DNA from 3 places in the Aquabacterium sp. G14 genome. Region 1 is predicted to be linked to each of the others. Evidence: predicted binding sites of a transcription regulator. Region 1 holds the regulator's gene; each other region holds the start of a gene.
What was found. The regulator sigma-54, encoded in region 1, starts transcription at its own class of promoters, with help from an activator protein. The targets are predictions, from matches to a motif close to TGGCANGNAANCTGCTTT.
Positions count from the first base shown of each region.

Region 2: the regulator sigma-54 is predicted to act here: its motif matches at 738-755, upstream of glnA (type I glutamate--ammonia ligase).
Region 3: the regulator sigma-54 is predicted to act here: its motif matches at 8,107-8,124, upstream of glnK (P-II family nitrogen regulator).

Region 1 covers NZ_JBBEYB010000013.1:4,157-14,430, forward strand. Annotated here, with positions in the region: rRNA gene WIT60_RS13165 (16S ribosomal RNA) at 1-1,219, opposite strand, end outside; gene WIT60_RS13170 (16S rRNA (uracil(1498)-N(3))-methyltransferase) at 1,616-2,380, shown strand; gene WIT60_RS13175 (THUMP domain-containing class I SAM-dependent RNA methyltransferase) at 2,530-4,371, opposite strand; gene WIT60_RS13180 (DUF599 domain-containing protein) at 4,404-5,114, opposite strand; gene WIT60_RS13185 (RNA polymerase factor sigma-54) at 5,200-6,738, opposite strand; gene lptB (LPS export ABC transporter ATP-binding protein) at 6,752-7,519, opposite strand; gene lptA (lipopolysaccharide transport periplasmic protein LptA) at 7,519-8,124, opposite strand; gene WIT60_RS13200 (thiol:disulfide interchange protein DsbA/DsbL) at 8,211-8,861, opposite strand; gene WIT60_RS13205 (SPOR domain-containing protein) at 8,921-9,601, opposite strand; gene argS (arginine--tRNA ligase) at 9,635-10,274, opposite strand, start outside.
Region 2 covers NZ_JBBEYB010000002.1:280,100-290,373, reverse strand. Annotated here, with positions in the region: gene WIT60_RS03655 (competence/damage-inducible protein A) at 1-583, shown strand, start outside; gene glnA (type I glutamate--ammonia ligase) at 838-2,256, shown strand; gene WIT60_RS03645 (HlyD family secretion protein) at 2,402-2,944, shown strand; gene glnL (nitrogen regulation protein NR(II)) at 3,009-4,085, shown strand; gene ntrC (nitrogen regulation protein NR(I)) at 4,137-5,744, shown strand; gene WIT60_RS03630 (hypothetical protein) at 5,844-6,335, shown strand; gene WIT60_RS03625 (ABC transporter permease) at 6,372-7,511, opposite strand; gene rbbA (ribosome-associated ATPase/putative transporter RbbA) at 7,508-10,274, opposite strand, start outside.
Region 3 covers NZ_JBBEYB010000006.1:31,549-41,822, reverse strand. Annotated here, with positions in the region: gene WIT60_RS08335 (FMN-binding glutamate synthase family protein) at 1-377, opposite strand, end outside; gene WIT60_RS08330 (protein glxC) at 390-1,079, opposite strand; gene WIT60_RS08325 (class II glutamine amidotransferase) at 1,067-1,987, opposite strand; gene glnT (type III glutamate--ammonia ligase) at 2,017-3,405, opposite strand; gene WIT60_RS08315 (helix-turn-helix domain-containing protein) at 3,554-4,156, shown strand; gene WIT60_RS08310 (HutD/Ves family protein) at 4,169-4,789, opposite strand; gene WIT60_RS08305 (NAD(P)/FAD-dependent oxidoreductase) at 4,811-5,998, opposite strand; gene WIT60_RS08300 (LysR family transcriptional regulator) at 6,149-7,168, shown strand; gene hutG (N-formylglutamate deformylase) at 7,165-7,989, shown strand; gene glnK (P-II family nitrogen regulator) at 8,176-8,514, shown strand; gene WIT60_RS08285 (ammonium transporter) at 8,541-10,043, shown strand; gene WIT60_RS08280 (electron transfer flavoprotein subunit beta/FixA family protein) at 10,233-10,274, shown strand, end outside.

The DNA of each region.
Region 1 (10,274 bases):
GTGTGTAGCCCTACCCATAAGGGCCATGAGGACCTGACGTCATCCCCACCTTCCTCCGGTTTGTCACCGGCAGTCTCATTAGAGTGCTCTTGCGTAGCAACTAATGACAAGGGTTGCGCTCGTTGCGGGACTTAACCCAACATCTCACGACACGAGCTGACGACGGCCATGCAGCACCTGTGTTCAAGTTCTCTTTCGAGCACTTCCACATCTCTGCAGAATTCTTGACATGTCAAGGGTAGGTAAGGTTTTTCGCGTTGCATCGAATTAAACCACATCATCCACCGCTTGTGCGGGTCCCCGTCAATTCCTTTGAGTTTCAACCTTGCGGCCGTACTCCCCAGGCGGTCAACTTCACGCGTTAGCTTCGTTACTGAACAGCAAGCCGTCCAACAACCAGTTGACATCGTTTAGGGCGTGGACTACCAGGGTATCTAATCCTGTTTGCTCCCCACGCTTTCGTGCATGAGCGTCAGTACAGGCCCAGGGGATTGCCTTCGCCATTGGTGTTCCTCCGCATATCTACGCATTTCACTGCTACACGCGGAATTCCATCCCCCTCTGCCGTACTCTAGCCTTGCAGTCACAAATGCAGTTCCCAGGTTGAGCCCGGGGATTTCACATCTGTCTTGCAAAGCCGCCTGCGCACGCTTTACGCCCAGTAATTCCGATTAACGCTCGCACCCTACGTATTACCGCGGCTGCTGGCACGTAGTTAGCCGGTGCTTATTCTTCAGGTACCGTCATCCTCCCGGGGTATTAGCCCAGAAGATTTCTTCCCTGACAAAAGCAGTTTACAACCCGAAGGCCTTCTTCCTGCACGCGGCATTGCTGGATCAGGCTTGCGCCCATTGTCCAAAATTCCCCACTGCTGCCTCCCGTAGGAGTCTGGGCCGTGTCTCAGTCCCAGTGTGGCTGGTCGTCCTCTCAGACCAACTACAGATCGTTGCCTTGGTAGGCCTTTACCCCACCAACTAGCTAATCTGATATCGGCCGCTCCAATAGCGAGAGGTCTTGCGATCCCCCCCTTTCACCCTCAGGTCGTATGCGGTATTAGCTGCTCTTTCGAGCAGTTATCCCCCACTACTGGGCACGTTCCGATATATTACTCACCCGTTCGCCACTCGTCGGCATCCCGAAGGACCCGTTACCGTTCGACTTGCATGTGTAAGGCATGCCGCCAGCGTTCAATCTGAGCCAGGATCAAACTCTTCAGTTTAATCTCTGTAAACTCGCTCTTAACGGAATTGAAGTGATTTAACGCACTTCTCTTACCGTGAGCATTTGGCCTCTTTCATCCAAACACCCACGCTTATCGGCTGCTAATTTTTAAAGATCAGTTCGCTGTGTCGATCGCGTTTTGTTGTTGCGATCAGCGAAGAACGCAATTATGGCACTGTTTTGGACGAGTGCGCAAGTGCTTTTGCAAAAAAGTTGAAAAAGATGCGTTGAAGGGGCGCTGGCTGCGGCTGGAAGCTGTGTCAGGGGGCGGGCTGCATGGGGGGGCGCGGGCGGCGGGTCGATGACCGTGGCCCTGTGGAAGGCATGTACGGGTGCGGGACAATCGGGGCTGGCCCGGGCTGGCTTGGGCAATCTGACTGATGAGGTGTGTGTGCTGCCGCGTTTTCATATTGAGTCTTTGTCCATGCGCCCCGGAGCGGAGGTGTCGCTGCCCGATGGCGCGGCGCGTCATGTGCAGGTGCTGCGCATGCAGCCGGGGGATGCGCTGCGTCTGTTTGATGGCCAGGGGCAGGAGTGCCTGGCCACCGTGATGGAAATGGGGCGCAAGTCGGTGACAGTGACCTTGGGCGAGCCTGTGCACGAGCCTCGGGAGTTGCCGGTGCGGGTGACGCTGGCGATGGGCATGCCGGCGAATGACCGGATGGATGCGCTGGTAGAGAAAGCGGCGGAGTTGGGGGTCTATGCCATTCAGCCGCTGGTGTGCGCACGATCGGTGTTGCGACTGGATGGCGAGCGGGCGGCGAAGAAGGTGGCGCACTGGCAGGCGGTGGCCGTGTCGGCCTGCGAGCAAAGTGGCCGGGCGGTGGTGCCTCAGGTGCATCCCGTGCGGAGCGTGAGCAGTTGGCTGCAATCCGCTGAGGCTGGAACCGAGTTGGAGCCGGTGATGCGTGGGGTGTTGAGTCTGCGAGACGCCGTGTCGGTGCGGCAATGGCTGGCAACAGCGGCGCCGCAAGACGCGGCCAAGGTCCCGCGCGATTGGTGTTTTCTGAGTGGGCCGGAGGGGGGGCTGAGCGCCGAGGAAGAGGCGCTGGCTTTGTCACTCGGCTGGTCGGCTGTGAGTCTGGGGCGGCGGGTGCTACGGGCCGACACGGCGCCACTGGCCATGCTCAGTGTGCTCGGTGCGCAGTTCGAAGGCTGAACGCACCTGCTTGAGGGCGCGCTCTTCACCGTCCCCCGGCACCCCACATGGCAAAGAGGCCTGCGGCGTGCGCCTACACAGACACAGGGCCCGTGTGTGCCGGCGAGCGCCCGCTTGATGCCCAGTGCGTCAAGGGGTGGCTGGGCGAGTCAGTCGGCCTGCGAGGGTGGTGACGCCGCGTCCGACGAAGTGCTCGTGCGAGGCTTGTTGCTGCCAGCGACCAGGTCGAAGCGGAACAGGCGGCACTCGATGGGGCCGTTGAACATGACAACACGGCGGCTCTCTTTGAGGCGCATGGCGCTGGGCAGTTTCATGTCCGGGCTGAGGATCCAGGCGGTCCAGCCGGGGTATTGCTTCTTCCAGTGGGAGGACAGACGCTGGAAGAAGGTGGCGGCTTCGTCGTCCTGGAATTGCTCGCGGCCGGCACGGGACGTGGGCGCGTCGTCACCCATCTCGTCGTCGGCTTCGGAGCGGGCACGGTAGGCGTTGCGCACGGAGCCTTTGGTGTCGATGCGCTCGCCGTAGGGCGGGTTGAACATGAGCACGCCGCGCTCGCAGGGCACGGGGCGCTGCAGGGCGTCGGCGGTTTTGAACTCGATGTGCTGGCGCACGCCAGCGCGCTCGGCGTTGCGGGTGGCGAAGTCGGTCATGCGGAAGGCGACGTCGCCAGCGTAGATGGGCACGCGAGGCGGGTGCTGGCGGTCGCGGGCGGCTTGCTTGAGGCGTTGCCAGTCGGCCAGGTGGGCGCGGAAAGGCAAGAGGCGCTCGAAGGCGAAGCGGCGTTGCAGTCCCGGGGCGATGCCGCAGGCGATCTGCGCGGCTTCGATCGGGATGGTGCCAGCGCCGCAGCAGGGGTCGAGCAAGGCGCCGTCTTCGGGGCGGCCTTGCCAGTCGGCGGCAGCGAGCATGGCGGCGGCCAGGGTTTCTTTCAGCGGCGCTTCGCCGGTGTCTTCACGCCAGCCGCGCTTGAACAGAGCCTCGCCGGAGGTATCGACGTAGAGGATGGCGTCGAGGTCGTCAAGGTAGAGGACCAGGCCGAGGTCGGGGAAGCGGGTGTCGACGCTGGGGCGCTCACCGGTGCGTTCGCGCAGGTCGTCGCAGACGGCATCTTTGACGCGCAGGCCGGCGAAGTTGAGGCTTTGCAGGTGGCTGCGGCGGGAGACGACGTCGACGCGCAGGGTGTGCTGCGGCGTGATCCAGTCGGACCAGTTGACCTGCCGGGCGAGGACGTAGATGTCGTCTTCGTGGCGGTAGACGCGGGAGGCGACGCGCCAGAGTACGCGTTGGGCCAGACGACTCTCGAGGTTGAGGCGCATGGCGTAGTCGCGCAGGGTGTGCTGTCGCTCGGTGGGGGATGCGCTCGCGGGCGCGATCACCTCGATGCCCCCGCGGGACTCGGTGATGTGCGCTGCGTCACCGAGGATGCGGCGGGCCTCGGTGGCCAGCAGGGATTCGACGCCGGAGGGGCAGGACAGGTAGAGGGCAGCAGGGCGGTCGGCGGCGAGCACGGGGCGCTGGGCGGAGTCGCGCGACTCGGGGCGAGGGCCGGGGCGAGCGGGTGCCGGACGCGAGGAAGCGCCGCGACCTGCACCGCCGGGTGCGGCACTGGGGCGGCGATCGTCGCTGGCACGCCAGCTTTCGGGGGCCTGACGTGATGAGGGACGACCTGCACTGCTGGAGGGAGCGCCATAGCGACGCTCGTCGCCGCCATGCCAGGCTTCGGAGGCCGACCGCGACGCAGGGCGGAAGCCGGGACCGGCGTCAGAGCGGGCCGAGTCGCGCCCGCGCGGGTCACGTCCATGCGTGGCACGTGCGCGTGGGTCACGCCCGGAGGAGGGCTGCCCTGGTGCATCGCTGCCGCGCGCGTCACTTCGCGCCACGTCACGCCCATGGGATGGGCGGGCGGACGACGTCGTGCGGTCGCGCTCGTCCCCCGAGGGGCGTCCGGTGGCCGAGGACACGACGGGGCGGCGGGGGGGCTTGATGGGCATGATGGGGTCGCAATACAGAAGGAGGGACGTGGTCAGGGGCGCAGGATCGCCAGCACGTCGGAGCGGAATTCTCGCCGATACAGGATCCAGAGGACCGCGAGGGTGCCGAGGGCAAAGGCGACCGGGGAGACCAGCCAGGCGATGACCGCGAAGGACATGTAGTAGGCACGCAGGCCGTCGGCGAAGCTTTCGGCGGCCATGCCCATGAGCTTGCCGGCGCGGTCGCCAAACTCCTGACGGTCGGCCTCGCCTTGGTTGAACACATCCACATTGGGCGCCGCACCGACCAGGATCGCACCGAAGGAATAGACGCGCATGGACCAGGTGAAGCGGAAGAAGGCGTAGATGAAGACGGCCAGCAGGACGATGAGCTTGATGTCGAGAACCTGCATGGAGGTGCGCACGGCAAAAGGCAGATCGCTGACGAATTCACTGGCCTTTTCGGTGGTGCCGAGCACGGCAAGCAGACCACCGAGTACCAGAATGGTGGTGGAGGCCCAGAAGCCAGGGCTGCTGGCGAGGTTCTGCGTGATGGCGGCATCGACCACGCGCTGGTCACGGTGGGTGACCTGGATCATCCACAGGCGACGGTAGTGATTGGTGCTGGACAGCAGGGTGCTTTCAACGCGGGCACGGCGGCTGGCGAACTGGGCATAGCCGATCCAGCCGAACACGAACAGGGCCAAGGCGGCCCAGTCCTGCCAGGGCAAGAGGTCGACAAGGTCTTGGAGGCGGTAAAGCATGGTCAATGAATCAGGGGCCGTTGCGGCGCGGGACAGGATCGCGACAGCGAAGCGCCCGGCCTGCGCCCCCACCCATCACGTGCACTCACAAGGCCTTGCGCAGGTTCGCAGGCGCGATCTTGAGGGCTTCGCGGTATTTGGCGACGGTGCGGCGGGCGACCTGGATGCCTTGCTCTTCCAGCATGCTGGACAAGGCGCTGTCTGACAAGGGCTTCTTGGGATCTTCGGCCGCGACCAGCTGTTTGATGAGGGCGCGCACCGCGGTGCTGGAGGCGTTGCCACCTGCCTCGGTGTTGAGCGAGGAGCCGAAGAAGTACTTGAGTTCGAACGTGCCGAAAGGCGTGTTCATGTACTTGGCGGTGGTCACGCGCGAGATGGTGGACTCGTGCAGCCCGAGTTCGTCGGCGATTTCGCGCAGGACCAGGGGCTTCATGGCGATTTCGCCATGGGTGAAGAAGTTCTTTTGCCGATCGACGATGGCCTGCGAGACACGCAAGATGGTGTCGAAGCGCTGCATGATGTTCTTGACGAACCAGCGGGCCTCTTGCAGGCGGGCATTGAGGTTGGCGTGACCTTCGCTGGCCGTGCTGCCGCGTGCGCCCCGGCTGGAGCGCAAGGCCTGCGCGTAGTAGTCGTTGATGCGCAGCTTGGGCATGACGTCCGGGTTGAGGACGACTTTCCAGCCGCGGCCGGACTTCTGGACGATGACGTCCGGGATGATGATGTTGGCCTCGGCGCGGGTGAAGGCGCGGCCGGGTTTAGGCTCGAGCGAGACGATGAGGCTTTGCGCGTCTTTCAGCAGAGCCTCGTCGGCGCCGGTGGCGGCCATGAGCTTCTTGAAGTCGCGACGGGCCAGCAACTCAAGATGCTCGCGGCAGATGGCCATGGCGACCTCGCGAGCGGGCTCGCCGGGCAGACCGCGCAGTTGCAGCAGCAGGCACTCGGAGAGGTTGCGCGCGCCCACGCCCACCGGCTCCAGGCTTTGCAGCCAGCCCAGTGCGCAGCGCAAGCGCGACATCAGTTCGTCGAGGGTGTCTTCGTCCGGCTCGTCGGGCAACAGGCTGGCAGCGATCTCTTCGAGCGTGTCGGCGAGGTAACCGTCCTCGTTGAGGGACTCGATGAGCATGTCGACCGCGGCCATGTCCTCGTCGCTCAAGCGGGTGCCCAGCAATTGCTGACGCAGGTGCTCTTGCAGGGTGATGGACAGGCTGTTGCGCTCGAGCGGGTCGGTGTCGTCGTCGCCCTGGCTTTGGCGGGCCGGGCTTTCGCTGATGCCGTCGAAGTCGTCGCGCTCGGTGCCGTTTTCCCAGTCCTCGCGCTCGGTGGTGCCCAGCTCGGCGGTGTCGATGCCGCTGGTGTCGGCCTCGGCGGGCGCGCTGTCACGTTCGGCGCCGGCGTCTTCGCTGCTGTTGCGCTCGTTGCGCTGGCGTTCGAACTCCAGTGAGGCCGCGGTCTCGATGGGCGAGTAATCGTCCTCAGGCTCCAGGAAGGGATTTTGTTCGAGCATCTGCTCGATTTCCTGGTGCAGTTCGAGGGTGGACAGCTGCAGGAGCCGGATGGACTGCTGCAGCTGAGGGGTCAGCGCCAGGTGTTGCGAAAGCCGAAACTGCAGGGAGGGCTTCATGGGCGCCGGTCACTCACATGCGGAAGTGCTCGCCGAGATAGACCTTGCGGACCTCGGCGTTGTGCACGATGTCAGCCGGGCTGCCTTCGGCCAGGACGCTACCTTCACTGATGATGTAGGCGCGGTCGCAGATGCCCAGCGTTTCGCGGACGTTGTGGTCGGTGATGAGCACACCGATGCCGCGCGCCTTGAGGAAGCTGATGATGCGCTGGATCTCGATGACGGCGATGGGATCGACGCCCGCAAAGGGCTCGTCGAGCAGGATGAAGCGCGGCTGGGTGGCGAGGGCGCGGGCAATTTCGACGCGGCGGCGCTCGCCGCCCGAGAGGGACAGCGCAGGGTTGGTGCGCAGCTTCTCGATGCTGAGTTCGTGCAGCAGGCCGTCAAGGCGCTCCTGGATCACGTCTTTGCTCAGGCGCTTGCCGCGCTCGTCCACCTGCAACTCCAGCACCGCGCGGATGTTCTCCTCGACATTGAGCTGGCGGAAGATGGACGCTTCCTGCGGCAGGTAGCTCAGGCCCAAGCGCGCGCGCTGGTGGATCGGCAGGCGCTCAACGCGCTGGCCGTCGATGGTGATCTCGCCAGCATCGGCGGGCACCAGGCCCACGATCATGTAGAAGCTGGTGGTTTTGCCGGCCCCGTTGGGCCCCAGCAGGCCGACGACCTCACCGGCGGCCACGGCCACATGCACATCGTGCACCACGGTGCGGGCACCGTAGCGCTTTTTGAGGCGCTCGGCGCGGAGTTCACTGCGAGGAGATGTGACCGACGAGGCGCTCATCAGCGGGTGCCTTCGGTGCTGGATCCCTCAGGCGTGGTGCGAGGGGTGATCACCCCCCGGACACGGCCGGTGGCGCCGCCACTGCTGCCCCCACCAACGACCTGGAAGACCGAGGTCTTGTTGTCGTACACGATGACGGGGCCGCTGACCTGATCGTTGATGGTGTTGCCCTGCAGGCGGCGCATGATGGCGCGCGAGGTGAAACGCACGATCTCGGTCTTGCCGTCGTAGACGATGCGCTCGGCTTCGCCTTCGATGGACTCGTCCACCCCGTCACGCTTTTGGCGGAAGAAGGCACGCCCCCCGGGGCCACCGATGGCGGTCGCCGTCTGGGTGCCGTCGGGGTTCTGACGCACTTCCACGCGATCGGCGCGAACCACCATGGTGCCCTTGGTGATCTCGACGTTGCCGCTCAAGATGTTGAGGCGCTGGTTGTCTTCCACCCGCGCTGCGTCGGCAGCAAAGTGAAGCGGCTGAAAACGATCTGCCTTCTCTGCCTTGGCCGGGGCAGACCACAGGGTCGCCAACCCCAGCGCCAGCGCGCCCGTGAGGCGTGCAAAGCGGGGCGACAGAGAGGGGGAAAACAGGTTCGTCATCATCGGCATGGAATTTGCAATGATTTTAGCCACGAACCATGGGGAAATCGCGCCAGTAACGCGATTTCCCTGCGCCTGCGCGCTCCGGAACTGCCTCAGCGTCCCTTTCGGGCCGCGTTGATCAGGAAGTTGGTGGTCGCCAGCGTGCGTTCGTGGTTGCCGTTGAGCGACACCGAGGTGAAATAGCGCCCTGCGATGCCCAGGGTGGGCACGCCGTCGATCTTGTAGGCCTCGGCCAGGCTGCGGGCCTGCTTGCACTTGGTCTGCACCGCAAAGGAGTTGAACATGGCCATGAACTTGGCTTGGTCCACCCCATGGCGAGCAACGAAAGCGGCGATGGCTTCGGGCTTGTCCAGTGGCTGGCCTTCGGCGTGGATGGCGCGGAAGACCTTGGGATGCAAGCTGGACACCAGGCCCATCGCCTCCAACGCGTAAAACAGGCGCTGGTGGTTGCCGAAGGGGTTCTCACGGAAGGCCACCGGCACGCGTCGGAACACGACATCGGCGGGCAGTTTCTCGGCCCAGGCGGCCAGCGACGGCTCGAAGTTGTAGCAGTGGTTGCAGCCGTACCAGAAGAACTCGACGACCTCGACCTTGCCAGCGGGGGCCGACACCGGCGCCGCCTGAGGCAGGCGGACGTAATGGGTGCCTTCCACGGGACCGCCCTGGGCCACGGCCAGGCCAGGCAAGCCGGCGCTCAAACCCAGTGCGCCCAGGGTGTGGATCGAAAACTCGCGGCGATTCATCTAGCGTCCTTTCTGTTGGGCGCGAACGCCCAGACCTTCCACGGGGCCGTGGCCCCAGCTTACTTCTGGATGCGCACCAGGGCGGACTCCACCCCGGCGCCTTGCAGCTTGATGCGCACTTCCTCGGCGGCATCCTTTTGCGCGTAGGGCCCCAGGCGCACCCGGAACATGGTGCGGCCATTGACCTCGCGCTCCTGGATGCGGGACTCCAGGCCCATGATGGCCAGCTTGGCACGTTGCTGTTCGGCTTCGGCCTGGCTGGCATAGGCACCGGCCTGCACCTGGTAGCTCAACGCATCAGAGGCGGGCGCGGTGGACACGGGCGCCGCACCGGACAGGATGGCTGCCGGATTGCGCGCGCTGGAGGCGGGCGCGCTGGCCGCCTTGGCCGCCGCCGGCTTGGAGGCCGTTGCGGCAGGCGCCGACGCCGGCTCAGCAGACACCACCGGGGCTTCGGTCGGCTCGGCCGACGAAGCCGAGGACGGGGCCGAGGCTGCTGGCACCGCACGCGGCTTGGCGGGGTTCTTGCCGTACAGCGGGCTGTTGGGGTCCCAGCTCTTGTTGTGCTCCATCTCGGCGGCGTCCTGCTCGGGGGTGCGTTGCGGCACCTTGTCGATGAAGGGCAGCGGCACCTTGGTGATGTAGACGGCCACCCCCAGCGCGAGCGCCAGCCCGATCAACAGGCCGACGATCATGCCGAGGAAAAAACCGCCGCGCTGCGCGGCACGTGGAGTGGTCATGGACTGGGATCCTCTCTGGGTCACCGGGGTGATTTACATCTTGTCGGGCGCGCTGACGCCCAGCAGGGACAGGCCGTTGCGCAGCACCTGCGCGGTCGCGCTCAGCAGGGCCACGCGGGCACGGCTGAGTTCGACCTCGTCGACCAGGAAACGTTCCGCCGCGTAGTAGCTGTGGAAGGCGCTGGCCAGGTCGCGCAGGTAGAAGGCGACGTCGTGCGGCGCCAATCCCTGAGCCGCGGCGGTGAGCATGCCGGGGAACTCGGCCAGCTTGGTCATCAGCGCCAGCTCGGTGTCGGCCGTCAGCAGGGCCAGGTTGGCGCCGCCCAGGGCGCTCAAATCTCCGCCCTTGTCGGCGTACTGCGCACGCACCGACTGGATGCGGGCGTGGGCGTACTGGACATAGAACACCGGGTTCTCGTCGTTCTGCTTGAGGGCCAGGTCGACGTCGAAGGTGAACTCGGTGTCGGCCTTGCGGCTGATCAGGAAGAAGCGCACCGCATCCTTGCTGGTCCACTCGATCAGGTCGCGCAGCGTGACGTAAGAGCCGGCACGCTTGGAGATCTTGACCTCCTCGCCGTTCTTCATCACGGTGACCATCTTGTGCAGCACGTAATCAGGCCAGCCTTGCGGGATGCCGACACCAGCGGCTTGCAGGCCAGCGCGCACGCGGGCG
Region 2 (10,274 bases), on a different contig from region 1:
TGATGACCATACCCGTGCGTGTGCGGGTCAAGCGGCAGGGCGCTCTCTGGTTCTGCACCCGGAGGCGAAAGAGCTCATCTTGCAACGCAGTCGTGAAATGGCTGAAGAGGCCGGCCAGGCATTTGACCCGGTTTCTCCAGACACGATGCGCCGTTTGCAGATGGGGTTCTTTCCGGAGGGGGCCACCATCATTCCCAACCCATACAACCGCATTCCAGGCTTCACGCTGGCGGGGCGCGTGCATTTCCTTCCGGGGTTTCCGGTGATGGCTTGGCCGATGATGGGCTGGGCGCTGGATCACCTGCATCAGGACTTGCACGGCAAGGTACAGGTGCGTGAGAAGTCCATCGTTGTCTACGGTGGGATCGAGTCGACTTTGACACCTTTGATGGTGTCGATCGAGGATCGTTTTGCGCCTGTCAAGGTGTTCAGCCTGCCGAGCGTGGATCATCCGGAGCATGGGCGTCACATCGAGCTGGGCGTGAAGGGGCGGGCGCAGGAGGTGGAGCAGGCATTCGAAGCCTTGCTGCAGGGCTTGTCCCAGTTTGGTGCGCAAACCGGCCCCATTTCGGTGCGCCAATGAGTTCGAGTTCATGTGTGCACCGATGTGGTGCGTTCGTGGGGTGGGGCTGTTCAGTTGCTGCGCCACTCGGTACATTTCCCACTGTTTCGGTGCAGCCCTGTGCCTGCATGTACCTCTGGGCGTTTTCTGCGCGCGCGGGCCAAACAAGGTAAGTCGGCACACTTTCTGCTAGTAAACTGGGCGCTGTTTCCGGATCTCTTGAAACAGCTTCAAATTTCTCGCTTTTACATTCAGCCTCTGGCTAGGAGCATCTGATGGCCAACAAGACCGTCGCCGACGTGATGAAGATGGTGAAGGACAACGAAGTCAAGTTCGTTGACTTCCGTTTTACCGACACCCGCGGCAAAGAGCAGCACACCACGGTTCCCGTTTCTCACTTTGACGAAGACAAGTTCGAATCGGGTCACGCCTTTGACGGCTCGTCGATCGCTGGTTGGAAGGGCATCGAAGCCTCCGACATGCTGCTGATGCCGGACGCCAACACGGCCAACATCGATCCTTTCTTTGAAGAGCCGACGCTGATCCTGACCTGCGATGTCATCGATCCGCATGACGGCAAGCCTTACGAGCGCGATCCCCGCTCTCTGGCCAAGCGCGCTGAAGCCTACCTGAAGGCTTCGGGCCTGGGCGACACCGCCTACTTCGGTCCGGAACCCGAGTTCTTCGTGTTCGACTCGATCCGCTGGGGCAACGAAATGTCCGGCAGCTTCTTCAAGATCGAATCGGAAGAAGGCGCCTGGAACACCGGTACCGCTTACGAGCACGGCAACAATGGCTACCGTCCCACCGTCAAGGGCGGCTACTTCCCCGTGCCTCCCGTGGACTCCGGTCACGACATGCGCTCGGAAATGTGCCTGATCCTGGAAAGCCTGGGCATTCCCGTTGAAGTGCACCACCATGAAGTGGCCAACGCCGGCCAAATGGAAATCGGCACCCGCTTCAGCACCCTGACCGAACGCGCTGACTGGCTGCAACTGCAGAAGTACGTGATCGTGAACGTGGCCAATGCCTATGGCAAGACCGCCACCTTCATGCCCAAGCCCATCGTTGGCGACAACGGTTCCGGCATGCACGTTCACCAGTCCATCTGGAAGGATGGCAAGAACCTGTTCGCTGGCGACGGCTATGCTGGTCTGAGCGAATTCGCCCTGTACTACATCGGCGGCATCATCAAGCACGCCCGTGCTCTGAACGCCATCACCAACCCCGGTACGAACTCGTACAAGCGTCTGGTGCCTGGCTTCGAAGCTCCGGTGAAGCTGGCTTACTCGGCCAAGAACCGCTCGGCCTCGATCCGTATTCCTTACGTCGCCAACCCGAAGGGCCGTCGTATCGAAGCACGTTTCCCCGATCCTTCCGCCAACCCGTACCTGGCCTTCTCGGCCCTGATGATGGCTGGTCTGGACGGCGTGGAAAACAAGATCCATCCGGGCGAAGCCGCCACGAAGGACCTGTACCACCTGCCGCCCGAAGAGGACGCTCTGGTGCCGACCGTCTGCCACAGCCTGGATCAGGCTCTGGAGTACCTGGACAAGGACCGCGCGTTCCTGACCAAGGGTGGCGTGTTCACCAACGAGTACATCGACGCCTACATTGAACTGAAGATGCAGGAAGTGACCCGTTTCCGCATGGCCACTCACCCGGTCGAGTTCGACATGTACTACAGCCTGTGATCCTTCGGGACCGGGCCTGGGAGTGACATCCCGATACAAAGGGCGGCGTGAGTCGCCCTTTTTTCTTGCCTCCGGCGCCTGCGCGTGCGGAACCGCTGGGGCATACTGGGATCGCACTTCAGGCTCAGAACGACACTCACCGGACATGATGCACTTCACCTTGTCACCTTCGCACGCTTTCTCACGGGCATGGCGCCCGATCGCTTGGCTGGCTTTGGCGCTGGCCCCGGTGGCGGGAGCGTATGCGCAGGTGTACCGCTGCCCAGGGAACCTGTATACCGATGCGCTCTCGCCCAAGGAGGCGGCAGCCAAAGGTTGCAAGACCCTGGATGGCGCACCCATCACGGTGATTCAGTCGAGCACGCCGCGTTCGTCAAGCGCAGGCACCCGAGGCCCGGGGGCTTCCGGCTCCAGCAGTTCGCCTGAAAACAAGGTGGCCTCCGATGAGCAGAAGGCGCGCGACACGGACGCCCGTCGCATTTTGGAAGCTGAGTTGCGCAAGGAGCAGGCCGCTTTGGAAGCCTTGAAGAAGGAATACAACGAGGGGCAGCCGGAGCGTCGTGGAGACGAGCGTAACTATCAGAAGTACCAAGACCGCGTCAATGAAATGAAGGCTGCCTTGACCCGCAAAGAGGCCGACGTGGCCTCTTTGCAGCGAGAGCTGAGCAAGTTCGGCGGCGCAAAGTAACGTATCCATGGATCCAGGGATGGAGCGATCCCCTAGTACACACGACAAAGGGCAGCTGGGCCTGATGCCATACAGCCTGCCAGCCAACCTGGAAACTCTGGATCATCTGGCCACCATGGTGTCTGTGGTGACACCTGATGGCTTGTGCCTGTTTGCCAACACGGCGTTTGAAGAGGCTCTGGGGCTGTCTCGGCGCGCGATGTTGGGCATGTCGATTTTCGACTGGTTGGTGGACGCCACGGTGCTGCGTGATGTCGTCGCCGCAGTGGCGCGCAACGATTACGCGACCAGTCGCCTGAGCGCTGAGTTGCGTCGTCACCTGCATCTGCAGGTGGGGGAGGTGATGTCGGTGCAGGTGATTGCCACCCGACTGGATCACGGGGATCTGGTGCTGGTGGAGTTGGTTGAAGCCGAGCAGCAGACGCGTCAGGAGCGTGAGGAGCGAGTGCTCGACCAAGCCAGGGCGAACAAGGAGTTGATCCGCAACCTGGCTCACGAGATCAAGAACCCGCTGGGGGGCATCCGGGGGGCGGCCCAGTTGCTGCAGATGGAGTTGGAGTCACGCTCGCTGACGGAGTACACCCAGGTCATCATCCATGAGGCTGACCGCCTGCAGCTGTTGGTGGACCGCTTGCTGGCCCCGCACCGTCGTCCGCATGTTGTGGGTGATGTGAACATCCATGAGGTCTGCGAAAGGGTGCGCTCGCTGATCCTGGCGGAGTTTCCGAGGGGCTTGCGGGTATGGCGTGATTACGACACGTCCTTGCCCGAGTTTCGGGGTGACCGCGAGCAGCTGATTCAAACCGTGCTGAATGTGGCCCACAACGCTGCGCAGGCCCTCACGGATCGCATCGCAAGCGGGGATGCCTTGTTGACACTGCGCACACGGGTGGCGCGCCGGGTGACGATCAACCGTCAGTTGCATCGCCTGGCATTGGTCTTGCATATCGAAGACAACGGCCCGGGGATTCCGGAGTCCATCCGTGATCGCATTTTTTACCCGCTGGTGTCGGGGCGTGACGGGGGTTCTGGCCTGGGACTCACTTTGGCTCAAACCTTCGTTCAACAGCATCAAGGCACCATCGAATGTGAAAGCGAGCCCGGACGCACGGTATTCAAGATCCTGATACCGCTGCCCTGAAGTCCGGTCTGGCGATCCATGCGGTTCGGGATGCCCTAACCAGTCCACAGCATGAAACCCATCTGGATCGTTGACGACGACCAATCCATCCGCTTTGTGCTCGAGAAGGCACTGGCGCGCGAGGAACTTCCCGTGCGCAGCTTCACCAACCCCCGCGATGTGCTGATTGCGCTGAATGACGACGAGCCGCAGGTGCTGGTGTCGGACATCCGCATGCCCGGGGGCTCGGGCATTGACCTGCTGAGCAAGGTCAAAGAACGTCTGCCGGGCCTGCCGGTCATCATCATGACGGCCTACTCCGATCTGGACAGCGCGGTGTCGGCTTTCCAGGGCGGTGCCTTCGAGTACCTGCCCAAGCCCTTTGACCTGCCCAAAGCGATTGAGTTGATTCGTCGCGCGGTGGATGAGAGTGTGCGCGAGGAGGTGATCGATGAGCGTGTCACCCAGATGCCCGAGATGCTGGGGCAGGCGCCGGCCATGCAGGATGTGTTCCGCGCGATTGGGCGACTGAGTCAGAGCAATGTGACGGTGTTGATCACCGGTGAGTCGGGCTCGGGCAAGGAGTTGGTGGCCCGTGCGCTGCACAAACACAGCCCACGTGGCAACGGGCCCTTCGTGGCGATCAACACCGCAGCGATTCCAAAGGACTTGCTGGAGTCGGAGCTGTTTGGCCATGAGCGTGGTGCCTTCACTGGTGCGCAGACGATGCGTCGTGGACGTTTCGAGCAGGCCGATGGGGGCACTCTGTTCCTCGACGAAATCGGCGACATGCCTTTCGACCTGCAGACCCGTTTGCTACGGGTGCTCAGCGATGGGCAGTTCTACCGCGTGGGCGGTCATCACCCGATCAAGAGCAATGTGCGTGTGATTGCGGCGACTCACCAGAATCTGGAGGATCGGGTGAGGCAGGGCGTATTCCGGGAGGACTTGTTCCATCGCCTCAATGTGATCCGTTTGCGCTTGCCACCGCTGCGCGAGCGCCGAGAGGACATTCCAACGCTGGCGCGGTTTTTCCTGCAAAAGAGCGCCAAGGATCTGGGTGTGGAGGCCAAGCGTATCTCCGAGGCGGCACTGGCGCGTTTGGCAGCATTTGACTTTCCCGGCAACGTGCGTCAGTTGGAGAACGTTTGCCACTGGCTGACGGTGATGGCCCCGGCACAGGTGATCGAGAGCAAGGATCTGCCGCCTGAGTTGCTGGACAGCCATGCCGATCCTTTGGCGCCATTGGCGCCGTTGAATGGCATGCCATCGGCCTTGTCGAGCCTGCCAGTGGCCGAAACGCCGACGATTTCCGCGCCAGCCTCGTTGGGGGACACCTTGTTGAACCCCAGCGGGGGCATGCCAGTGGGCACGGTTTCTGGCGGTTTCCATCACGACTTACCGGGCGTGTCAGATGCTGTTTCACCCGGGTCTCTGACCGATGTGCTGGGCGTGTCGGCCCCTCCCGCTTGGCTGCGTGATCTGGAGCGGGATGCTCGCCATCGTCTGGAGGTGGGTCAGCCGGATGTGTGGGACGCACTGACTCGCCAATTCGAGGCTTGCATGATTCACACGGCGCTGGAGTTGACGCGAGGTCGCCGCATTGAGGCGGCTCAGAAGTTGGGCATTGGGCGAAATACCATCACACGCAAGATCCAGGAACTTGGCATGGACGAGTGAGAGACAGGTCGCGCGGCCTGCCTGCCTCGGCTACAGTGAGCGCATGGTGTCACATGGATGCATGTGGCGCGTAGGTGATCATGAGTCGAGGTTGTGGGTATGAAGCAAATGATGTCGGTGGCCGCCAAGGCCTTGTCTGTGGTGTCGCTGTGTGTGTTGGCGGCGTGTTCGACCACCAGTCCGGATGTGATCAAGCCGGGTGATGCCCAACGCCTGTCTCAGGTGGCCGATGGGGTTGTGCTTAACGTGCGCCCCGTGGTCGTCGAGGGCAGCCAAAGTGGTATTGGTGGGGGGACGGGGGCCGTCATTGGTGGCATTGCGGGTGCTGGCGGCACAAGCAACCCCCGTGGTTCGGCCATGGCCGGTGTGGCCGGTGCCGTGGTCGGCGCCGTGGTTGGTAATGCCGTGGAGCGTTTTGGCACCCGTGAGGATGCGGTGGAAATCCTGCTGCAGTTGTCGACCGGTGAACGTCGTGCCATCGTGCAGGCAGAGGGCAATGAGACGTTCAAGCCGGGTGATGCCGTGATCCTGGTGACGACCGGTGGCAAGACCCGTGTGATGTTGGCGCCCAAGGTCAAGGTGCCTCGCTGAACGCGAGGGTGGGGTCCCTGCCCAACCCGCAGGCGTTCAGCTTTGCATGCTGCTGACCGTGCTGCGGAAGCGTTTGAGGGCCGCTACGAAGAAGGCGGTTCCGATCAACCCGATGGCCGCGAATTGGGGCCACACGATGCTCAGGTCAGCACCTCGGTAGAGGATGGCTTGGGCAAAGCTGACGAAGTGCGTGGTGGGCGCGCCCATCATGAGGTAGCGCACCAGGTCCGGCATGCTCTCGCGCGGTGTCATGCCGCCGGACAGGATTTGCAGGGGCAGCAGCACCAGGATCATCAGCAGGCCCATTTGCGGCATGGAGCGCGCCACGGTGCCCAGGTAGATGCCCATCGAGGTGGTGGCAAACAGGTGCAGGGCGCATCCGGTCAGGAACAGGCCGATCGAGCCACTGACGGGCATGCCCAGCGCATCTCGCAGCACGAACTGCAGGGCCAGGGCTGTGGCCAGCAAGACGACCGCGCCCATGGCCCAGACCTTGGCCAGCATGATTTCCGACGGTTTCAGCGGCAACACCAGCAGGTGCTCGATGGTGCCGTGTTCGCGCTCGCGGATCAGGGCCGCGCCGGTCAGCACGATGGACAGCATCGTGATGTTGTTGATCAACTCCATCACGCCCATGAACCAAGTGTTGTCCAGCGCCGGGTTGAAGCGGTTGCGCAAGGCCAGGTCCACGATGGGCGTGCTCACTGTCCGCTCGCCGGACGGGTACTCGGCCACCTCGCCCAGGGCGATGCTCTGGATGTAGCTGGCACCGAGGAAAGCTTGGCTCATCTGGGTGGCGTCCACATTCAGCTGGATGGTAGGCTGCTTGCCCGCGAGGACATCGCTCTGGAAGTCCGGCGGGATGTCCATCACGAAGGTGAAGCGGCCTGCGTCCATGCCCGCGTCCATGTCCTGCAGACCGATGGCCGTGGGCTTCATGAAGGTGGGCGGATAGAAGGCATTGACGATGCGCTGTGACAGGGGCGACTGGTCTTCGTCCACCACGGCGATGGCGGCGCGGTGCAGGCGGTCGGGCGCGGCCTTGGCTGCGGTGTAGAGCGCGCCGGAGAAGGCCCAGATGACGAAGAGCAGCAGCAGGCGGTCGCGCCACAGGCTGCGCAGTTCCTTGAGCCCGAGTTGCCAGATGTGGCCGATGTAGGTGAGCACGCTGTTCATGTGTCCTGCTTTTTCAGAAGGAGGACGCTGGCCAGGGTCAGCACCGGGATGATGAGCAGCAGCGGGACGAAGTAGGTCCACAGGTCGGTCAGGCCCAGAGCCTTGGAGTAGGTGCCGCGGCTGATGATGAGGAAGGGGCCGGTGGGATAGATCTGGCCCATCAAGGCTCCCACGCCTTCGAGGGACGAGACCGGGTTGATCAGGCCGGAAAACTGGATGGCCGGCAGCATGGTGGCCAGCGCGGTGCCGAAGATCGCCGCGATCTGGCTGCCGGTGAAGGTGGACATCAGCAGGCCGAAACCGGTGGAGGCGGTGACGTAAAGCAATGCGCCGATGAACAGCGTGAGGAAGCTGCCTTTCAGTGGCACGCCAAAGCCCCAGATGGCCATGGCCGTCATCAACAGGAAGCTCAACAGCGCGGTGCCGATGTAGGGCAGTTGCTTGCCCAGCAGGAATTCGAGTTTGGTGACGGGGGTGACGTAGAGGTTGGTGATGGAGCCCAGTTCTTTTTCACGCACCACACCGAGGGCGGTGAGCATGGCCGGGATGAACATCAGCAAGATGGGGATGACGGCCGGCACCATGGCGTAAAGGCTCTTGACGTCGGGGTTGTAGCGGTAGCGCACTTCCAGCGAGGCGGGGGAGGCGACCTGGATGCCATGTAGGGTGAGTTGCTCGGCCAGGTAGGTGGCGTGCAGGCCCTGGACGTAGCCGGACACCGTTTCGGCCCGTTGCGGCATGGCGCCATCCACCCACACGCCGATGGTGGTTGGGCGACCGCGCCGCAGGTCGGCAGAGAAGTTGGGCGGGATCTCGATGGCCAGGCTCAGCTCGCCGCTGCGCATGCGTCGGTCAAGGTCTGCTTCGCTTTGCAGCGGGGGCTCTTCGAGGAAGTAGGGCGAGCCAGAGATGTTGAGCACGTAGTCGCGGCTGATGGCGGTCTGGTCGCGGTCGAGCACGGCAAAGCGCAGGTCCTGCACGTCCAGGCTGATGCCGTAGCCCATGATGATCATCAAGAGGGCCGAGCCGATCAGGGCCAGGGTCAGTCGGATGCGGTCGCGTTGCAGCTCCAGCGATTCGCGGTGGGCGTAGCTCAGCAGGCGAGCGAGGCTGAAGCGGGCGGGGCGGCGGTGTGAGGTGGTGGGGGGCGATGCAGGAGCAGGGACGGCAGCAGTGGCCTGACCGGCCGTGTGGGGCTCACCTCTGGACTCTTCTGGGGTTGCTCGTGGCAGAGGCGGCGAGCTCGCCGCCGGTGATGTCCCAGGCACCTTGTCCTGGGAGGCCTGGGCCTGCTCCAGCAATTCAATGAAGGTGTCTTCCAGCTTGTCGTGACCGTGGCGCTGCATCAGCTCGGCGGGTGTGCCGCTGTCGAGCACGCGCCCGGCGTGCATCAGCGAGATCCGGTCGCAGCGCTGGGCCTCGTTCATGAAGTGGGTGGAGATGAACAGCGTCACGCCGTCCTGGCGCGAGAGCTGGAGCATCAGCTCCCAGAACTGGTCGCGCGCGATCGGATCTACGCCCGAGGTCGGCTCGTCCAGGATGAGCATGTCGGGCCCGTGCACCACCGCCACGGCCAGCGACAGGCGCTGTCGCACGCCCAAGGGCAGCTTCTCGGGCAGTTCGTCGGCGACCTCGGTCAGCCCGAAGCGGGTCATCATCTCGGCGATGCGGGCTTCGCGCTGCGCAGCGGGCACCTGGAAGATGCGTGCGTGCAGGTCGAGGTTCTGGCGTACGGTCAGCTCGCCGTACAGCGAGAAAGCCTGCGACATGTAGCCCACGCGGCGGCGCACCGACAGGTCGTGCGCGTTGACCGACTGGCCGAACAGCTCGGCATGGCCTTCACTGGGTGGCAAGAGGCCGGTGAGCATCTTCATCGTCGTGGTCTTGCCACAGCCGTTGGAGCCCAGGAAGCCGAAGATCTCGCCACGGTGGATGCTCAAATTGACCCGGTCAACCGCCGTGAAGTCGCCAAAGCGACAGGTGAGGTCGTGGGCTTCGATCGCGATCTCGCCGTCGGCGCTGGAACGGGGGGGCACGACCAGCTCGCGATGGCCTTCGCGACGCTGCTCGGGCAGCAGGGCGATGAAGGCGGCCTCCAGTGAGTCGCGCTGGGTGCGCTGGCGCAGCTCGGCCGGGGTGCCGGTGGCGAGCACGCGGCCGGCGTCCATGGCGATCAGGTGGTCGAAGCGCTCGGCTTCTTCCATGTAGGCGGTGGCCACCAGCACGCTCATGCCGGGGCGCCGCGCGCGGATGCGGTCGATCAGCTCCCAGAACTGGCGGCGTGACAGCGGGTCCACGCCGGTGGTGGGCTCGTCCAGAATCAGCAGATCGGGGTCGTGGATGAGGGCGCAGCACAGGCCGAGCTTCTGCTTCATGCCGCCTGAGAGCTTGCCGGCCGGTCGGTCGGCAAAGGGAGCGAGGCCGGTGGCCTGCAGCAGGTCGGCCATGCGGGCCTGGCGCTCGGCGGGGGCGTGGCCGAACAGACGACCAAAGAAGTCGACGTTCTCGGCCACCGACAGCGTGGCATACAGGTTCTTGCCCAGGCCTTGCGGCATGTAGGCAATGCGCGGGCACACGTCACGCCGGTGGGCGGTGCGGGCCATGTCGCCGTCAAGCACCTGTATCTGACCCGCCTGGATGCGGCGGGCGCCGGCCAGCAGGGCCAGCAGGGTGGACTTGCCAACGCCGTCCGGCCCGATGAGACCGACCATGCACCCTGCAGGGATGTTCACGCTGACATCGTCGAGCGCGGTGATCCGCTTG
Region 3 (10,274 bases), on a different contig from region 1:
CCGGTGGTGGTCGAGGTGCCGGTGGCCGTGGCAGCCTTGCCCAGCGCCTCCTTGACGTTGGCCGACAGCGCGCCGAAGCTCATGCCGGCGATGGTGATGGGGGTGTCCAGCACGATGGGCTTCTTGGCGAAGCGCGTGCCCAGCACGGTCCTCGTGCTGCACTTCTCGCGGTAGCCCTCCAGCGGGTAGCGCGACAGCGAGGCCCCCAGGAAGACCAGGTCATCGAAGTGCGGCAGCTTGCGCTTGGCGCCCAGGCCACGGATCTCGTAGAGACCGGTGTTGGAGGCACGGTGAATGTAGTCCAGCGTGCTGCGGTCGTAGCCTGCAGACTCTTCACGTTGCAGACGCTTGAAGGTGACGGGGTGTTCGGTGGTCATGTGCAGTGCTCCTCAATACTCTTGGTCAGCGTCGGCGTTCCAGTGATACAGCGTGCGGGCCGAGGCCACGCGCTTGAAATCCTGTGGGGCGTGGTCCAGGCCGGCTGCGGCCAGCAGCTCGGTCAACGCGGTCAGGTCGGCGTCGCCCAGGGGTTCGATCTGGGCATCGGCGCCCAGGCTCTTGATCTCGCCTTTTACGTAGATCACGGCCTCGTACAGCGAGTCGCCCAGCGCATCGCCGGCGTTGCCGCAGATCACCATGCGACCGGCCTGGGCCATGAAGCCCGAGAAGCTGCCCACCGAACCGCCGACCACGATGTCGCCGCCCTTGAGCGAGATGCCGCAGCGCAGGCCCGCATCGCCGTCGATGACGAGCAGGCCGCCATGGGCCGAGGCGCCGGCGCTGTTGGAGGCAAAGCCCTTGACGTGCACCTTGCCGCTCATCATGTTCTCGGCCACACCGGTGCTGGCACTGCCCAGGATGGTCACGTCGGCGAGCTTGTTCATGCCGGCGGCGTAGTAGCCCGCGTGACCGTCAATCGTCACCTTCACGCCCGCGTTCAGGCCCACGGCAATGTTGTGGGCCCCATCGGGGTTGACCACGGTGATGTGCTGGCCGTTGAGCTCGGCAGCCGGGCCGTGCAGGTACTGGTTGAGCGGGCGAACGCCGCCGTCGCTCAGATCGAATTTCAGGCTTTCCATACGTACATCTCCTCAGGGGCGGGTTCAAAGACGGTGGCGTGCTTGATGTCGGGCAGGTGGGCCAGCGAGCGGAACTCGGAGGCAATGGCCACGTAGTCGTCGGTTTCGGCCACCACGGCCGGTTTGCAGGCAAAGGGGTCGCGGATCAGGGCCAGCTCGGTCGAGGTGCCCATCAGGAAGGTGTAGAAACCGTCCAGCGCCTCGAAGCCCTTTTGCAGCGCGGTGTGCAAGGTGTCGCCCTCGCGCAGACGCCACTCCAGGAAGCGGCAGGCGGCCTCGGTGTCGTTGTCGGTCTCGAACTTGATGCCGCGCGGCTCCAGCATGCGGCGCACGCCGTTGGGGTTGGAGAGCGAGCCGTTGTGCACCAGGCAGAAGTCCTCCCCGGCGGTGAAGGGGTGGGCGCGGTCCGGCGTGACGGCCGACTCGGTCGCCATGCGGGTGTGACCCACCAGGTGGCTGCCCTGCAGCGCGCTGAAGCGGTAGCGCGCGGCGACCTCGGCGGGGGTGCCGATGTCTTTGTAGAGCTCGATGCTGCGGCCGGCCGACAGCAGGTGCAGCTTGGGCCCGTAGGCCTTGACGAAGGCCTTGACCTTGTCCAGGTCCGATGGGGCCGCGCCTTCGAAGGTCAGCACCGCGTGGTTGCCCTGGGTGCGGGCCTGGGCCTGCACCTGGAGCTCGGTGTTGAGCGCGTCGAGCAGGGCCGCCCAGTTGTAGCTGGCCCCGTCTTCGGTCAGACCCGAGTAGACGCTGAGCTTGCGTTGCCCGGAGGGCAGGGGGTCGGTGAACACGGCCAATCCGGCCGAGTCCGGGCCTCGCTCCGTCATGCCGATGAGCATGGGGACCATCAGCTCACCGAGTTGATGGCGCAGCGAGGGCTTTTTCAGTAGCAGTCCAACGATTCCGCACATGATGTGTTTGCGTCCTTTTCAGCGGTTGGTCAGAAAAATTCCAGGTATTGCTTGATCTCCCAGTCGGAGACGTGGCGCATGTACTCCAGCCATTCCATGCGCTTGAGCTTGAGGAACTCGTCGGCCACGGGGCCGAGCGCGTCCTTGATCAGCGTGTCGGCGTCGAGGGCATCGAGCGCGGCGCTGAGGTTTTGTGGCAGCAGGCCGATGCCGGCTTCCTGCAACTGCGCCTCGCTCCACTCGTAGAGGTTGACGTTGCGTGGGGTGCCCGGGTCGAGCTGGCGGTCGATGCCGTCCAGGCCGGCGGCGATCACGGCGGCGGTGGCCAGATAGGGGTTGCAGGCACCATCGGGCAGGCGCAACTCCAGGCGGCCCTTGGGCACGCGCACCATGGTCGAGCGGTTGTTGTCGCCGTAGCTGATGTAGGCCGGCGCCCAGGTGGCCCCGGTCAGCGAGCGGCCCACCACCAGGCGCTTGTAGGAGTTGATGGTCGGGGCGCACAGGGCCGTGAGGGCCGGCGCGTGGGCCAGCAGGCCGCCCAGGAAGTGGTAGGCCATCGGCGAGAGCTCCAGTCCCTTGGGGTCGGCCTTGTCGCAAAACAGGTTGCGCTGGCCATCGCCCAGGGACAGGTGCATGTGCATGCCATTGCCCGGCCGGTTGGCAAAGGGCTTGGGCATGAAGGAGCAGACCAGACCGTGCTCGTTGGCCAGCTCGCTGGCGGCCATCTTGAAGAACACGAAGTGGTCGCACGAGGTCAGGCAGTCCGTGTAGGTGTAGTTCAGCTCGAACTGGCCGTTGGCATCCTCGTGGTCGATCTGGTAGACGTCGATGCCGGTGGCGCGCATCACGTTGGCCAGCTTCTCCAGGTAGGCGCGGGTGCGCGACAGGCCCTTGTAGTCGTAGCAGGGCTTGTGCAGGGTGTCGCTGGGATCGCAGGGGGCGATGCCGCCGTCTTCGGTGCGGCGCAGCAGCGAGAACTCGGGCTCCAGGCCTGTGAACATCGTCAGGCCGCGCTCGGCCAGGCGGGCCACCTGCTTCTTGAGGACGACGCGGCTGTCGTAGACCCAGGGCTCGCCCTCGACATGGCCTTCGCAGACGATGCGCGCCAGACCGGGCTGCCAGGGCACCAGCGAGACCGTGCCCAGGTCGCCCTTGGCCATGAAGTCGGGGCCGTGCGGCTCGATGCCGACGCCGCAGATGGCGAAGCCGGCAAAGCCCGCGCCATCGGTCAGCACGGTCTCCAGGTGGGATACCGGCACGGACTTGGCCTTGGCCACGCCGTGGATGTCCACGAACTGGGCCAGCACATAGGTGACCCCTTGCGCACGCAGGTGTTGCTGGGCGGCTTGCACGGTGTCAAAGCGGACTGGGGGCACCAATTCGCCGGGTGGGGCGTCGAGGGGGAGGGGGTAGGGCATCGCGGCGTTCAAGGCAGGACTCCTTCAGGTGAGGGGATGGCGGTGTTTCCTGTTATGCAACAAGCGTGCCTGCGAGGAAACTCCATTTTGGTGATCGGCCAGGTCTGCGCATACACTGACTGCCAGCTGCATGTGAGAGGAGTCAGGCTTGGAACGGGATCAGGGCGGGAACTTGCCCTCGCTGGAGGAGACGGTCGGTGCGGCCATCCGCGAGTTGCGTCAGAAGCACGGTTTGACCTTGGCGCAGGTGGCCGAACAGGCCGGGATCAGTCGCGGCATGCTGTCGAAGATCGAGAACGGGCAAACCTCGGCGGGCATGGACACCTTGGCGCGCATTGCGCGGGCCCTGGGGGTGTCGATGTCGATGCTGTTCAGCAAGTACGACACGACATCGGCCGCTGCGCAGCACATCAAGAAGGGCGCCGGCATGGAAGTGGTGCGTCGTGGCACCAAGAGCGGGCACAGCTACCACCTGCTGGCGTATGACCAGGGGCCGGTCAAGCTGTTCGAGCCCTTCCTGATCACCATTGAGGATGACACCGAGCGCTACCCGACCTTCGAGCACCCGGGCACCGAGTTCATCTACATGTTGCAGGGGCGGATCGAATACCGCGTCGGGCAGGAGACCTATGTGCTGGAGCCGGGGGATGCCCTGACCTTCCAGGGCGAGGTGCCGCATGGCCCGGAGCAGCTGCTCAAGTGCCCGATCAAGTTCCTGTCGGTGATCATCTATCCGCGTCAGGCGGATTGAGCGGGCGCGCGCTCAGCGCAGCTGAGTGCAGACCAGCCGAGCCTCGGGCGAGGCGGGCGTCAGGGTGAGGCCTGCAGGCGTGCCCTGGTGGTGCAGACCTTCATCGGCACCGAGCAGGAAGAGGTCGTGGCCCTGGGGTGTCGCCACGTGGAAGGTGCCGTGCAGCACCCAGACCAGGGTGTGGCCGGTGGGGGGCAGCGTGAGCGGCAGGCCCTGATGCACCTGCACCGTGGCCTGCACGTGGCCACGGCGGGCCATCACGTTCCAGATCAGGGCCTCGTGCTCGGGCGGCGCGTTGTCCATCGGCATCTCGCCGGCGAAATGGGCCAGGTCACCGGGGATGTTCAGTGGCCATTGTCGTGTGCGGCCATCAGGCTCAGGCACTGAGCCTCTCAGCAGAACGGGGCCCCCTTTGGCCAGCACGGCGGTGCGCGCCAGACCGGGAAAGAGAGAGAAAGGCGCCCCCTGGCTGATCTCGGCCAGGCTCACGCGCCAGTCGGGCGGGGCATGGGGGGCGGTGCCTTCGGCGCTGGCCACGGTGCGGGTCCAGCCCGCGCCGTTGCGCCAGCGCTCGCGCGGCAGGTCGGCCAGGGTGAAGCGCCTCAGGCCGGCAGGCAGGGCGGTGACGTGCATGGCCGCTCCCCCCGTCTCGGTTCAGGACACCGCGCCCAGGCCGTACTTGCCCGTGAGCAACTGGCCGGAGGCGAAGCGCTCCAGGGCATAGGGGGTCAGGGGCACATCGGTGGGCAGGCGCAGGGCTTCCTGCGCGAGGACCCGGCCCACGCCCGGCGAGAGCTTGAAGCCGTGGCCTGAGAAGCCGTAGCCCACGATCAGGCCCTCGATGCCGGGCAGGCGGCCCAGCACCGGGTTCCAGTCCGGGGTCACGTCGTACACGCCGGTCCACGACGAGGCCAGGCCGGCGGCCTCGTAGGCCGGGAAGCGCTCGGCCACCTGCGTACCGATGTCGACCACATAGTCCATCGAGATGTCGCCTTGCTCGTTGTCCGGGGTGGCCAGGGTCTCGCCCACCGTGCCTTCGCTGACCAGCATCTGGTTGCCGCCATAGCTGCGACAGTACAGCATGCCGGGCGAGCCGAGGTCCTTGAACACGGGCATCTTGAAGGTGTAGGCCGCGTCCTCGCATTCCAGGGCCAGCACGGTGTGGCGTTCGGGCACGACCGGGGTGGGGATGCCCGTCCAGCGTTCGATGTCGGTGGCCCAGATGTTCTGGGTGCTGATGACGGTGTCGCTGCGGAAGCTGCCTTGGGTGGTCTCGACGCCATAGACCTTGCCGTTGTCCACCAGCAGGCGCTCGACGCTCACCCCCTCCATGATCTTCACGCCCAGGCGGCGAGCGGTGCGGGCAAAGCTGGTGGCCACGAGGTAGGCGTCGGCAAAGCCGGCTTCGGGTTCGTAGCCGATCAGGGCCGCGTCATCGAAGCGGGCGATGGGCAGCAGCGAGCGGGCCTCTTCGCGGCCCAGGAACTGCACGTCGATGCCCTTGGCGCGTTGCCCTTCGAGGGCGGCCTGCAGCGGGGCCAGCTTGGCGCCGTCGGGGGCGCAGATCAGGTAGCCGCACCGGACCAGGCCGCTGGCGGCGTCCTCGTCTTGCAGGTACTCGGCAAAGTTCGTGAACACCGACCAGGAGCGGCGCGCCAGCTCGACGTTCTCGATCACCGAGTAGTGCGTGCGCAGGATGCCGGACGACTGGGTGCTGGTGCCCGCACCGATCTGCAGGCGTTCGAGCACCAGCACCTTCTTGGCGCCCAGACGGGCGAGGTGGTAGGCGACCGAGGAGCCGATCACGCCGGCACCGATCACGATGGCATCAAAGCTTTCCATGGACAGCCTTTCAAGGGGGCAGGGAGGTTGCAATGGGTTCAGCCTAGGTCGCCTCTGGCATCCGACTTGCAAGTGAAGCGAAATAAATGCTGTGCTGCGGTTTCTCTGAAGTTGCCGCCGCGCGCCCGCCCTTCACCGAGGATGCGCTCCATGGCCGACCCCCGTCCCCCCGCCACCCCCCGTCGCACGCTGGGCATGCCCGATCTGCGTGCGCTGGAAACCTTCGTCGCCGTGTGCGAGGCGAACTCCATGGTGCTGGCCGCCGAGCGCCTGGGCCTGAGCCAGAGTGCGGTCAGCCAGGCCATCAAGTCCTTGGAAGAAGACCTGGGGCTGCAGTTGATGGACCGCGAGGTGCGGCCGGCCCGGCCCACGCACGCGGGCCATGTCCTGCACGAGGTCGCCGCCCGGTTGCTGTCGCAGGCGCGCGCCGCGATGGACCAGGTGCGGGCCTCGGCCCGTCAGGAGCTGGCCCAGATCCGCCTGGGCTGTGTGGACTCGTTTGCCGCCACGGTCGGGCCGAAGCTGATCCGCGCCATGGCGGGCCAGGCCCGGCAGATCCAGATGTGGTCAGGGTTGACGCCGACCCTGGCCGGCCAGATGCTGGCACGCGAGCTCGACATGGTGATCTGCACCGATGCGGGCGTGCAGGACCCGCGGGTGGTGCAGCGTCTGCTGTTCTCGGAGTCCTGGGTGGCCGTCTACCCGAAGGACCACCCGGTGCCGCCGCTGCACACCTTGCAGGCGCTGTCGGCCGCTGCCGGCGCGCTGCCGCTGATCCGCTACAGCCAGCGCTCGGTGATCGGCCAGCAGATCGAGCGCTACCTGCGCCATGTGGGTGTGCAGGCCCCGCGCTGCTACGAGTTCGACGCCACCGATCCGCTGCTGAGCCTGGTGGCCTCCGGCCTGGGCTGGGCGCTGAGCACACCGCTGTGCCTGTGGCAGTCGCGCCAGTACCTGGACGCCGTGCAGGTCATGCCACTGCCGCCGGCGCGCCTGGGGCAGCGGCACTTCTTTCTGTTGTCGCGCGAAGGTGAATGGGCTGGGCTGGACGACGACGTGGTGCGGGTCACCCGCGAGGTCATCCGCCACGACACCGCCCCGGCCATCCGCCACTGTCTGTCGGCGCTGCCCGCCAGCGCCCTGTCTTGTCCTGATGAGGAATCCCTGTGAGCCATCCCCTGCCCCTGTCTGAACCGACCTTTGACTTCACCCCGGGCACCCAGCCCCTGCTGATCTCCATCCCGCACCTGGGCACCGAGATCCCGCCTGAGCTGCAGGCGGACATGGCCGAGGTGGCCACCCTCAAGCAAGACACCGACTGGCACCTGGACCAGCTCTATGGCTTTGCGCGGGCCCTGGGCGCTTCGGTCATCCAGGCCCGGGTGTCGCGCTATGTGATCGACCTGAACCGCCCGCCCGATGGTCAGAGCCTCTACCCCGGCCAGACCACCACCACGCTGTGCCCGCTCGACACCTTCCGCGGTGAGTCCCTGTACCGGTCGGGTCAGGGGCCCGATGCGGCCGAGCAGGCCCGGCGTCTGGCACGCTATTGGCAGCCCTACCACCAACAGATCCGCACCGAGCTCGACCGCCTGAAAGCCCAGCACGGCGCGGTGCTGCTGTGGGACGCCCACTCCATCGCCAGCTTGCTGCCCCGCCTGTTCGAGGGCCGTCTGCCCGACCTCAACTTCGGCACGGCCGATGGGCGCAGCTGCGATCCGGCCTTGATCGAGGCTGTGATGGCGGTGGTGCGCCGCAGTGCCTACAGCCATGTGCTCAATGGTCGCTTCAAGGGCGGCTACATCACCCGGCACTACGGCCAGCCGCAGCAGCACGTGCATGCCATCCAGCTGGAGATGAGCCAGATGCTGTACATGCAGGAGGACGCGCCCTTTGCCTATGTGCCGGACCGGGCTGCGCAGATCCAGCCTTTGCTGCAGCAGATGCTGGGTACCGCACTGGCGCAATTGCCGAGCCTGCGCCCCCGCTGAGCACCAGCACGTCTCCCTGCCTCGACCAAAGCGGTGCATGGCTGGCCCAGATCAGGCCGCCTGCACCGCTTTGGATTTGTTTCCTGGCATTCATTGTTGTCAACCATGGTGAAACTCTGGCATGTGGGTTGCTTTGCAGGCTGTGACGCTGCCAGACGGTCTGGCGGCACCAACGCTGGAGTCGCTATGAAGTTGATCACTGCCGTGATCAAGCCATTCAAACTCGATGACGTGAGAAGCGCCTTGGCCACCGCAGGTGTGCAGGGCATCACTGTCTCGGAAGTGAAGGGGTTTGGTCGTCAGAAGGGGCACACCGAGTTGTATCGCGGGGCCGAGTACGTTGTGGACTTCCTGCCCAAGGTCAAGCTGGAGGTGGCCGTTTCGGCCGATGAAGTCGAGCGTGTCACCGAGGTCATCCAGAAGGCCGCCTACACGGGCAAGATCGGAGACGGCAAGATCTTCGTGATGCCTCTGGACGCGGCCGTGCGCATCCGCACGGGTGAAACCGACGACCAGGCGCTGTGAGCCGCCGTCACACAACAGGAGCATCCATGTTGAAACAGATCTTTGCGGCACTGGCCTTGTGCGGTGCCTTGCTCTCCTCGGCCCAGGCCGAGGAGGCCCCGGCGGCGGTCACCGCTTCCGCACCGGTGGCCGTGCTCACGGCCCCGGCCACCGCCACGGCGGACCTCGCGGTCCCGGTGGCCCCTGCGGCCTCGGTCGCCCCACCGCCAGCGGCCACCCCCACGGTCAACAAGGGCGATTCGGCCTGGATGATCGTGGCCACGCTGCTGGTGATCATGATGGCCGTGCCGGGTCTGCCGCTGTTCTACGGCGGCATGGTCCGCGCCAAGAACATGCTGTCGGTGATGATGCAGGTCATGGTGACCTTCGCCTTGCTGGGCATGCTGTGGTGTGTCTATGGCTACAGCCTGGCCTTCACCGAAGGCAATGCCTTCATCGGTGGCTTTGACAAGCTCTTCCTCAAGGGGGTGACGGCGGAATCGCTGGCGGCCACCTTCAGCAAAGGCGTGGCCGTGCCGGAGTACATGTACATCGCCTTCCAGATGACCTTTGCGGCCATCACCCCGGCGCTGATCATTGGTGCGGTGGCCGAGCGCGTGAGGTTCTCGGCCTTGCTGCTGTTCATGGTGCTGTGGTTCACCTTCAGCTATCTGCCCTTGGCGCACATGGTCTGGTACTGGGCAGGTCCGGACGCCTACACCAGCGCTGCTGCAGCCGAAGCGGCCACCGCCACCGCGGGCTTCCTGTTCCAAAAGGGCGCCATCGACTTTGCTGGTGGCACCGTGGTGCACATCAACGCGGCCATGGCCGGCCTGGTGGGCGCCTTCCTGATCGGCAAGCGCGTGGGCTTTGGCAAAGAGCAGATGGCCCCGCACAGCCTGACCATGACCATGATCGGCGCTTCGCTGCTGTGGGTGGGCTGGTTCGGCTTCAACGTGGGCTCCAACCTCGAAGCCTCCGGCACCGCCGGCCTGGCCTTCCTCAACACCTTCCTGGCCACCTGCGCCGCGACGGTGTCGTGGACCGCAGTCGAGTGGGCGGTCAAGCGCAAGCCCTCGATGCTGGGGGCCGCCTCCGGCGCCATCGCTGGCCTGGTGGCCATCACCCCGGCCTGTGGCTTCGTGGGCGTGATGGGCAGCATGGTCATCGGCCTGCTGGCCGGCGCGGTCTGCTACTGGGGTGTCAACGGCCTCAAGCGCATGCTGGGCGTGGACGACAGCCTGGACGTGTTCGGTCTGCACGGTGTCGGCGGCATCCTGGGCGCCATCCTGACGGGCGTGTTCGCCGCTCCGGCCCTGGGCGGGACCGGCGTGTACGACTACGTGGCCAATGCCGTCGGCGAGTACAGCATCGGCACTCAGGTCGTCAGCCAGTTGTGGGGCGTGGGCGTGGCGGTGGTGTGGTCGGGCGTCGTCTCCTTCATCGCCTTCAAGATCGCCGACCTGACCCTGGGTCTGCGGGTCAGTGAAGACGAGGAGCGTGAAGGCCTGGACCTGACTTCTCACGGCGAGCAGGCTTACCACCTCTGATCGCTCGCGTTCTCTCATGGGGTCGATCGTGACCCCGGCACGGCGCCCTTGTGGCGCCGCGTCTGTTGGTGCGGACCTGCTGCACCTGGACCGAAGCTGTCCATCAGTTGTGCCGATATTGCACGATCGGAGCGGGGCCCATGCCATAAACAAGGCTGCTCAACTCCCCTGTGATCTCCAGGTACTGCCATGAAAGTCATTGTCCCCGTCAAGCGGGTTGTGGACTACAAC